3 regions of the Nonomuraea sp. NPDC048826 genome follow, and region 2 is predicted to be linked to each of the others. Evidence: riboswitches for the same ligand, from Rfam matches in the RefSeq annotation. Region 2 holds a riboswitch; each other region holds the start of a gene.
The links. Region 2 has a riboswitch for cyclic di-AMP ahead of ACGFI7_RS15155 (CHAP domain-containing protein). Riboswitches for the same ligand answer to the same signal wherever they lie in the genome.
Positions count from the first base shown of each region.

Region 1: linked by a shared signal. The riboswitch ahead of ACGFI7_RS21670 (coiled-coil domain-containing protein) and the one ahead of ACGFI7_RS15155 (CHAP domain-containing protein) in region 2 are both predicted to bind cyclic di-AMP.
Region 3: linked by a shared signal. The riboswitch ahead of ACGFI7_RS26105 (glycoside hydrolase family 25 protein) and the one ahead of ACGFI7_RS15155 (CHAP domain-containing protein) in region 2 are both predicted to bind cyclic di-AMP.

Region 1 covers NZ_JBICUQ010000005.1:720,852-724,050, reverse strand. The annotation lists gene ACGFI7_RS21680 (DeoR/GlpR family DNA-binding transcription regulator) at 1-728, shown strand, start outside; gene galT (galactose-1-phosphate uridylyltransferase) at 725-1,807, shown strand; cyclic di-AMP (ydaO/yuaA leader) riboswitch at 1,873-2,012, shown strand; gene ACGFI7_RS21670 (coiled-coil domain-containing protein) at 2,018-2,983, shown strand.
Region 2 covers NZ_JBICUQ010000004.1:139,303-142,501, reverse strand. The annotation lists gene ACGFI7_RS15160 (YciI family protein) at 1-304, opposite strand, end outside; gene ACGFI7_RS15155 (CHAP domain-containing protein) at 394-1,230, opposite strand; cyclic di-AMP (ydaO/yuaA leader) riboswitch at 1,244-1,381, opposite strand; gene ACGFI7_RS15150 (Gfo/Idh/MocA family protein) at 1,496-2,452, opposite strand; gene ACGFI7_RS15145 (aldo/keto reductase) at 2,500-3,199, opposite strand, start outside.
Region 3 covers NZ_JBICUQ010000007.1:263,456-266,654, forward strand. The annotation lists gene ACGFI7_RS26100 (bifunctional polysaccharide deacetylase/glycosyltransferase family 2 protein) at 1-1,190, shown strand, start outside; cyclic di-AMP (ydaO/yuaA leader) riboswitch at 1,446-1,580, shown strand; gene ACGFI7_RS26105 (glycoside hydrolase family 25 protein) at 1,591-2,373, shown strand; gene ACGFI7_RS26110 (hypothetical protein) at 2,398-2,784, opposite strand; gene ACGFI7_RS26115 (MerR family transcriptional regulator) at 2,855-3,199, shown strand, end outside.

The DNA of each region.
Region 1 (3,199 bases), on a different contig from region 2:
GCGGGGTCCGCGTGGCCGATCTCGTACGCGAGCTCGGCGTCTCCGACATGACCATCCGCCGCGATCTCGAGGTGCTCGCCGATCGCGGACTGCTGGAGAAGGTGCACGGCGGCGCCACCGCCATCGGCCCCGGCTCGACCGAGGAGCCGGGCTTCACCGCCAAGTCGGCCCGCCAGCAGCAGGAGAAGGAGGCCATCGCCCGTCGCGCGGCGCAGCTCGTGCGCCCCGGCACCGCGGTCGCCCTGTCCGCCGGCACCACCACGTGGTCACTGGCCCACCACCTCATCGGCGTGCCCGAGCTCACCGTGATCACCAATTCGGTGCCGGTCGCCGACGTCTTCCACCGCAATCCCCGCGCCGACCGCACGGTCGTGCTGACCGGCGGCGTGCGCACCCCCTCCGACGCCCTCGTGGGCCCCGTCGCCGTCGCCGCGATCCGCCGCCTGCACGTCGACACGCTCTTCCTCGGCGTGCACGGCATGAGCGTGCGCGCCGGGTTCACCACGCCCAACCTGCTGGAGTCCGAGACCGACCGGGAGCTCATCGGCGCCGCGCACCGGCTCGTGGTGCCCGCCGACCACACCAAGTGGAACACGGTCGGCATCAGCACCATCGCCGAGCTGTCGGAGGCCGACGTGGTCATCAGCGACGCGGGGCTGCCGGAAGAGGCGCGCAGGGAGCTGGCCGACAGGGCCGGAGAGTTGATCATCGCGGAGGGGGCGGCGTGAAGCGCACCATCACCCATCTGGCCGACGGCCGGGAGCTCATCTACTTCGACCGGAGCGACGGCGCCGACCGCGGCGCCGTCGACCGGCGGCCGCTCGATCCGCGGCCGGTGGCGTCGGAGCTGCGCTACGACCCGCTGACCGAGGAGTGGATCGCGATGGCGGGCCACCGGCAGACCCGGACGTTCCTGCCGCCGGCCGACGAGTGCCCGCTGTGCCCGTCGTCGGACACACGGGCGTCGGAGATCCCGGCGTACGACTACGACGTGGTCGTGTTCGAGAACCGCTTCCCCTCCTTCTCCGGAAATCTCGGGACTTATGCGGATGTCGGTGGGTTGAGCGAGGTCCGGCCGGGGGTGGGACGATGTGAGGTGGTGTGTTTCACCTCACAGCACGACTCCTCGTTCTCCCGGCTCTCCGACGACCAGGTGGAGCTGGTCATGGAGGCCTGGGCCGACCGTACGGCCGAACTGTCCGCGGTGGAGGGCGTCGAGCAGGTCTTCTGCTTCGAGAACCGGGGCGAGGAGATCGGCATCACGCTGTTCCACCCCCACGGGCAGATCTACGCGTACCCGTACGTGACGCCCCGCACCAAGCTGCAACTCGGCGCGGCCCGGCGGTACGCGGAGCGGCGGCCGGGGCGCAACCTTTACGCCGACGTGCTGGAGGCGGAGCGGAAGGCGGAGATCCGGGTGGTGGCGGCCAACGAGCTGTGGACGGCGTTCGTGCCGGCCGCCGCGCGCTGGCCGTTCGAGGTGCACGTCTACCCGCATCGCCAGGTGCCGGACCTGGCCGCGCTGTCGGAGGCCGAGCGGGCCGCGTTCGCGCCGCTCTACACCTCGGTGCTGCGGGCCCTGGACGGGCTGTTCGGGGTGCCGATGCCGTACATCTCGGCCTGGCACCAGGCGCCGGTCCGGCAGGACCGTGAGCTGGCCTACCTCCACCTGGAGCTGTTCAGCATCAGGCGGGCCCCGGGCAAGCTGAAGTATCTGGCAGGATCGGAGTCGGCCATGGGCGCGTTCGTCAACGACGTGCTCCCCGAGGAAGCCGCCAGCATGCTTCGATCACAGGTAGATCACTAAAGGATTTCTGTTTGGGTCGCATTACCCGTGATCTACCACTAATATGCCTTCGAGCACGGCCGTAACCGTGCGTCACGCCTAATCCCGGGCGAGTGCCCGGGAGCCGGGGACCCAACCGCACTTGGGGTGAATCCACTTCGGTGGTAGGGAACTGCTCCCGTGCCCGAACCCGTCAGCTAACCCGGCAGGCAGAGGGAGAGGACCCAGTACGTGGCGGCAGCGTCCCCCGCGCACCATGCCATCGGTTTCATCACCGCCGCGGCGGTGGCTTTCATCCCCGTCCTGACCGCGCCCGCGGCAGCGGACCCCAAGCCCAGCGAGCAGCAGCTCCGCAAGGAGCTGAAGCAGCTCAACGCGAAGGTCGACAAGCTGATCGAGCGCTACAACCTCAAGCGCGTCGAGCTGGCCGAGGCCCGCAAGGCGGCGCAGGCCGCCGAGGAGCGGCTGGCCACGGCCGAGAAGGCGCTCGACACCGCCGAGCAGCGGGTCGCCGACCTGGCCAGGCTGCAGTACCAGAACGGCGGCGGCATGCGGCTGCCCAGCCTGATGACGCTGCCCGACGGCCGCGGCGCTGCCCTGCTGGAGCAGCTCACGGCCGAGCAGCAGGCGATGGTCGCCAAGGTGGCGGCGGCCCGCGACGAGAAGAAGAAGGCGGTCGACGAGGCGGCCAAGCTGGCCAAGGAGATCGAGGCCGACGCCGCCGAGGTGACCGACCAGCGCGAAGACGCCGAGGACGTCATCAAGGACATCCAGGGCAAGCTGGAGGACCTGGTGCCGTTCGCCACCGGCCGCCGTTCCGACGGCAGCTGGGCGCCGCAGCTCCCGTCCGGCTCCGACAACATCACGCCGCGCACCCGGCTGATGAAGACGGAGCTGGCGAAGAACTTCGCCCTGCCGTTCAGCGTGGGCTGCTTCCGCGCCGGCTCCAGCGGAGAGCATCCACTGGGCCGGGCCTGCGACTTCATGATGAGCACCGGCGGTTCGATGCCGACGGCGGGCAACGCGGCACTCGGCGACCGCATCGCCGAGTGGGCCCTCAGCAACCGCGCCAAACTGGGCGTGAAGTACGTGATCTGGAAGCAGCGCATCAACCACGGCTCGGGCTGGAGCGGCATGTCCAACCGCGGCAGCATCACCGAGAACCACTTCGACCACGTCCACATCTCGATGCACTGAAAGCAGCCGGTGAGCTTCTCGGGATCGGCGACCGAGAGGCCAGTACCGCGCGGCACGTCGAGACCACGGCTGCCCCTGTCCCGGCGGCTCCGTCGACGCCATCGGCGCACTGCGTGCCTTGGGCCGCGCGGACGCGCCACCCCGTTCGTGCCGCGCCATGGGTTGCTGAAACAGGAGATAGTGCCTCTGAGTGATCAGAACTGAGAGGCAGACGAC
Region 2 (3,199 bases):
CCTCGGGGACGGGGCAGCGCAGGGCCCATTCGACGGCTTCCTCGCGGGATTTGACCTGGATCAGCCAGAAGCCGGCGATGATCTCCTTGGTCTCCGCGAAGGGACCGTCGACGACCTTGGGCTTGCCGGGGCCGTAGACGATCCGGGCGGCGCGGGAGCTGGGGTGCAGCCCTTCCGCCGCCAGCAGCACCCCGGCCCTGACCAGCGATTCGTTGTAGGCCGTCATGTCGTCGACGAGCTGCCGGCTCGGCATGACGCCCGCTTCGGTCTCGACGCTGCCCTTACCGATGATCATGAATTTCATGGCGCGTTCTCCTCAGCATCCCGCTCTCATGGACGCGTCGAACGAGCGACGCCCGCATCGACACCTCAAGCGGGATTCTTCCGGAGAACTCAGGAGGCGTACTCCGGGTAGCCGTATCCGACAACCTGGTACTTGGGACGGATGCGCTCCTCGACCAGCCCGTTGCCGGTGTTGCCCTCGATCGTGGAGATGGTGCCGTCGTTGTTGTCCTGGACCACGAAGCCGACGTGCTGGATGGCTTCGATGCTCTTGCTGCCGTTCCAGGCGAAGAAGACCACGGCGCCCGGCCTGGCCTCGGTGCCCCAGCGGTTGTTGGCCGCGAACCACTTGGCGTGCGTCACCGTGTAGGCGTCCCAGCCGACCTGGGGGCGGGCGCCGGTCTGCTCGCCGACCCAGGAGACGAACATGGCGCACCAGGGGGCGTTCAGGTAGGCGGCGGGGTGGCCGCCGTCGCGGGCGATGGTCTCCAGGGCGCGCTGCGAGTTCGCGTACCACTCCTGGAACTTGGTGCCGCCGCCCTGCGCGTTCTCCCGCACCCCGATCTGGGCCCTGGCCAGGGCGAGCACCTCGGCGGCGGTGACGTTGATCTTGTCCTTCTCGGCGGGCTTCGCCTGCTGGGACGCGGCCTCCCCGGCCTGCTCGCTCTCCCCGGCCTGCTCGCTCCCCCCGGCCTGCTCGGCTTGCTCCGCCTGCTCGGCGTGCTCGGCCTGGTCGCTTTGCGCGGCCTCGTCGGTCTGCTCGGTCTCGTCGGTTCGCTCGGTCTGCTCGGTCCCGGACTGTGCCGTCAGCCGGAGGTCGTCGTGCCCCGGGTCGGCGTGAGCCGGGAGGGCGAAGCTCAGGGCGCAGGTGACGATGCCGGCGCCCAGGAGGGCGCGTAGGTGGTGCGGCTTCGGCTTGGGGGCACGGGCGAGACGATGCGTGACCATCGAGGGGATGTACTCCTTGCTTCCATGCCGCTTACCGGGTTAGCTGACGGGTTCGGGCGTGGAAGCTGCCCTACGGCGCGCGCGGCGCCGATTCACCCCGAGGGAAGTGGGTCCCCGGTTCCGCGCAAGGCGGATTCAGCGGTCGCAGGGCTGTCCTGCGAGACGATCGCGCTCAGAGCAACGAACGGACAAATCGGACGAAAGCCCTGAACGCGGAACAAGGTAATACAAAGGCAAGAAACTGACAAGCCCAGCAAAGCCGCAGCTAGCGAAGCTGCGCCTGCGCGTCGGCCAGCACCCGCATGATGGCAAGGCTTTCGTCAAGAGGCATGATCGCGCTCTCGGTACGGTTCTCCGCCAGGCAGTCCCTGACCTCGCGCAGCTCGTGCGCGTACCCGTTGTCGGCCGGATCGGCGAGCAGGTGCTCCTCCGGCTCCATGCCCGGCCCGCTGAGCACGACCCGCCGCGGAGCCCAGAACGGGGCGTCGAGGTCGGCCCGCATCCCGGTGCCGACGATGGAGGCGTCGTTGGCGTAGGTGCCGAGCAGCGAGCACTCCACCAGCGCCCGCCTGCCGTCCGGATAGCGCATCAGCCCGCCCGCCTCGGCGTCGACGCCGCTGGGCGCCAGCGAGCCGGTGATGTGCGTGCTCTCGGGTTGGCCGAGGAACAGCTGGGCCAGCCCCATCGGATAGATGCCCAGGTCGAGCAGGGCGCCGCCGCCCAGCTCGGGGGCCCAGAGCCGGTGCGCGGGATCGTACGGGAGCGTGAAGCCGAACGAGGCGCGCACCGAGCGGATCTCGCCGAACCGCTCGTCCTCGGTGAGCCTGCGGATCAGCGGATTGAACCGCATCCACATGGCCTCCATCAGGAAGATTCCGACCTCGCGGGCCAGCCGGACCATCCGCTCGGCGTCGGCCATGGTGGCCGCGAGCGGCTTCTCGCACAGCACGGCCTTGCCCGCCGCGATGGCCGCCTCGGCCACCTCCAGGTGCTGGGCGTGCGGGGTGGCGACGTAGACGGCGTCCACGGCCGGGTCGGCGCAGAGCTCGGCGTAGGAGCCGTGGGCGGACTCGGCGCCCAGCGTCGCGGCCAGCGCCTTGGCCCTGCCCAGATCGCGGGAGCCGACGGCGGCCACCCGCATGCCCGGCTCGGCGGCGATGACGGCCCCTACGGTCCTGGCGATGCCGCCGGTCGCCGCGATTCCCCACGCTAGATCTCGCACGCGGGAGATCGTACAGATTTATACGAGAAAGCGATATGTGTGCAGTTTCACCCTGTTGTCGCGGGATCTGCGCCCAGGCGGCGGCCGGCGTTCATCGCCCCGATCGCGGCCATGTCCTCGTGGTCCAGGATGAAGTCGAACACCTGGATGTTCTCCTTGATCCGCGCCGGGGTGACCGACTTCGGGATCACCACGTTGCCGATCTGGATGTGCCAGCGCAGCACGATCTGGGCCGGCGTGCGGCCGTGCTTCTCCGACAGCACCCCCAGCGCCGGGTCGTCCAGCAGGCCCCGGCCGGAGCCGAGCGGGCTCCACGCCTCGGTGAGGATGCCGTTCTTGTCGTGGAACTCGCGCATCTCCCGCTGCTGGAAGTACGGGTGCAGCTCGATCTGGTTGATGCAGGGGATGATGTCGGTCTCGTCCATGAGCCGGGTGAGCGTGCCGACCGTGAAGTTGGACACGCCGATCGCCCTGGCCCGGCCGTCGCGGTAGATCTTCTCCAGGCCGCGCCAGGCCTGGACGTACTGGTCGCGCCGCGGCGCCGGCCAGTGGATCAGGTAGAGATCGACGTAGTCCAGGCCGAGCCGGCTCAGGCTCTCGCCGAAGGCCTGCTCCACCCGGTCGTGGTCGCTGTTCCACAGTTTGGTGGTGACGAAGACCTTCTCCCGCGGGACGCCGGAGGCGCGCACGGCCCGGCCGACGCCCTCCTCGTTGCCGTAGAGCGTGGCCGTGTCGATATGCCGGTAA
Region 3 (3,199 bases), on a different contig from region 2:
CCGCGCTGTGGTGGGTGCTGCTCGCCACCGGGGTGCTGACGCTGGCCAGGCTGCTGCTCCTGGTGGTGCTGGCCCGGGTGCACGCCCGCCGCTCCCGGGGCGTCGGCCGCGACGGGTGGCAGGACCGGCCGCCCGGGGTGAGTGTGATCGTGCCCGCGTACAACGAGGAGGCGGGCATCGCGGCGACCGTGCGCTCGCTCGTGTCGACCGCCTACCCCGGCCCGGTGGAGGTGCTGGTGGTGGACGACGGGTCCACCGACCGCACCGCCGAGGCCGCCGCCGCGCCCCGGCTGCCGGGCGTACGGGTGATCAGGCAGGCCAACGGCGGCAAGGCGGCCGCGCTGAACACCGGCATCCGGCACGCCCGCCACGAGATCCTCGTCATGGTCGACGGCGACACGGTGTTCGAGCCCGGCACGATCGGGCATCTGGTGCGCCGGCTCGCCGATCCCCGGGTGGGCGCGGTGAGCGGCAACACCAAGGTGGGCAACCGGCGCGGGCTCATCGGCCGCTGGCAGCACATCGAGTACGTGATCGGCTTCAACCTGGACCGGCGCGCGTTCGAGCTGCTCGACTGCATGCCGACGGTGCCGGGGGCGGTGGGCGCGTTCCGGCGGGCCGCGCTGGTCGCGCTCGGCGGGGTGAGCACCGACACGCTGGCCGAGGACACGGACCTGACGATGGCGCTGTGCCGGGCGGGCTGGCGGGTGGTGTACGAGGAGCGCGCGCTGGCGTGGACGGAGGCGCCCGCGAGCCTGGGTCAGCTCTGGCGGCAGCGTTACCGCTGGTGCTACGGCACGATGCAGGCGATGTGGAAGCACCGCCGCGCCGTGGTCGAGCCCGGCCCGTTCGGCCGTCGCTGCCTGGGTTATCTGGCGCTGTTCCAGGTGCTGCTGCCGCTGCTGGCGCCGGTGGTCGACCTGATGGCCGTCTACCACTCGGTGGTCGGCGACCCGCTGCCCGCGGTGGCGGTGTGGGCGGGGTTCGTGCTGGTGCAGGCGGCGGCCGGCTGGTACGCGCTGCGCCTGGACGGGGAGCGGGTGGCGGCGCTGTGGGTGCTGCCGCTGCAGCAGTTCGTGTACCGGCAGCTCATGTATCTGGTGGTGTTCCAGTCAGTGGCGACGGCTCTGCTGGGGGTGCGGCTGGGCTGGCACACGGTGCGCAGGCAGGGCATCTTCGCGGCCCGCTGACAGGCCGCGAACCCGGCGGGACCGGGCGTGATAGGGCATGGGCGGCAGATTTTACTCAGACCCGCGCATCCCCATGCCCACAGGGGATCCAGCGTGCCCAACCCCCACCAAGCCAGGCAAAATCCGATATGTCATACTTGCAATATTTTTATCCACATATATACCTTTTGGGCATTCGCGGTGACTGCCACATCGTCGCCGCTTCGATTGACCGGACCGTGCGTTCGTCCTGACGGATCCCCCTCCCGCCAGGGCGGCGCACGGCCGCCGAGTCCGCGACACGCGGAGCCGGGGACCCACTTCTCTGGGGTGAATCGGACGCCAAAGTCCGTAGGGGACTTCCAACCCCGAACCCGTCAGCTAACCCGGTAGGCGGCATGGAAGCAAGGAGTCATCCCGTATGCCCAAGCCTCGGCTTGCCGCAGCTCTGCGGTACCGTCCCAGCAACCGCCTCGCCTACGCCGCCGCCGCCGCGCTGCTGGCCGGCACCACCGCCGTCGCCAGCGTGACCGGCACCGCCATCGCGGCCACGTCCGGCCACGCCGGCTACGCCGCCTCCCCCGTCGACCCGAACCCGGCCGCCGCCCCGCAGGGGGCCGCGACGCTCACGTACGGCCAGGACGTCTCCAACTACCAGCCGAACCACGACTGGGCGACGAGCCCGGCGGAGTTCGGCATCATCAAGGCCACCGAGGGCACGAGCTTCCGCGACCGGGCCTTCGCCCGGCACTGGCAGGAGCTCGACAAGAAGGGCATCGTACGCGGCGCGTACCACTACGGGCACCCGCGCAACAACCCGATCGCCGAGGCCGAGCACTTCCTGTCGGCCGTCGACTCCCAGCCCGGCAAGCCCGGTGACCTGCTGGTGCTCGACCTGGAGACGACCGACGGCCGGTCCGTCGCCGAGGTGAACGCCTGGGCCAAGGCCTGGCTGTCGCACGTCGAGAAGAAGACGGGGGTCAAGCCGATGTTCTACAGCGGCTGGCACTTCGCCGACACCTACGGCGCGGGGCTGGCGGAGTACCCGCTCTGGGTGGCCCACTACAGCAAGCCCCAGGGCCAGGTCACCCCGCCGGCCGACTGGAAGTCCTGGACCATCCACCAGTACTCCGACTCGCCCATCGACCAGAACGTCTCCGCGCTGACGCCCGACCAGCTCCGCGCCCTGGGCCGCCCGGTCTGACCCCCGCGGGCCACCCGGCGGGGGTCAGGACCCGTGGAACCGGAGTCCCCGGTCCTCCAGCCGCCGGCGCAGGCCGTCCGGGTCGGTCACGGAGGTCTCCGGCAGCAGGTAGAACTCCTCCAGGATCGCCCGGGCGGCCTCGTCGTCGGGCACGGCCGCGTCCCAGACGACCTCGTCCCCCGTCGCGGTGACCTCGAAGGAGAAGAACGCGCAGCACGCCTTCTCCCGGGCGGCGAGGTCCCGTACCCATTCCTCCAGCCCGTCCTCGGCGCGCAGCCGGAACCGGATGCCCTCCCCGGTCCGCTCCCTGCCGGTGAGCGCCCGGCCGAACAGCCGCCCGTACTCGGCGAGCCGCTCCTCGGGGGTGTCGCGGGCGGTGGTCATGTCGCACACGATCAGTGGATCGTCCATGATGTGCTCTCCTTCCGTCTCTCCCGGAGCGTAAAGTCTGGACTTAGGTCCAGAGTCAAGGGAGAGCGGCGTGAAGATCGGCGAGGTGGCCCGCGCGGCCGGGGTCAGCGTGGACACGGTCCGCTTCTACGAGCGCCGCGGCGTGCTGCCCGAGGCCGGGCGCAGGCCGTCGGGCTACCGCGAGTTCGACGAGTCCGCGGTCGCCAGGATCCGCGCGGCCAAGGCCCTGCGGGAGCTGGGCTTCACGCTGGACGAGGTGGCCGGGGCCCTGCGCTCCCACGACGCGGGCGGCGCGACGTGCGCGAGCGAGCGGTGGCGGCTGGAGGCGGTGGTGGGCCGCCTCGACGCCAAGATCGCCGAGCTGGCCCGGGCCCGCGACCTCGCCGCCCGCAGCCTCACCGACTGCCGATCCGGC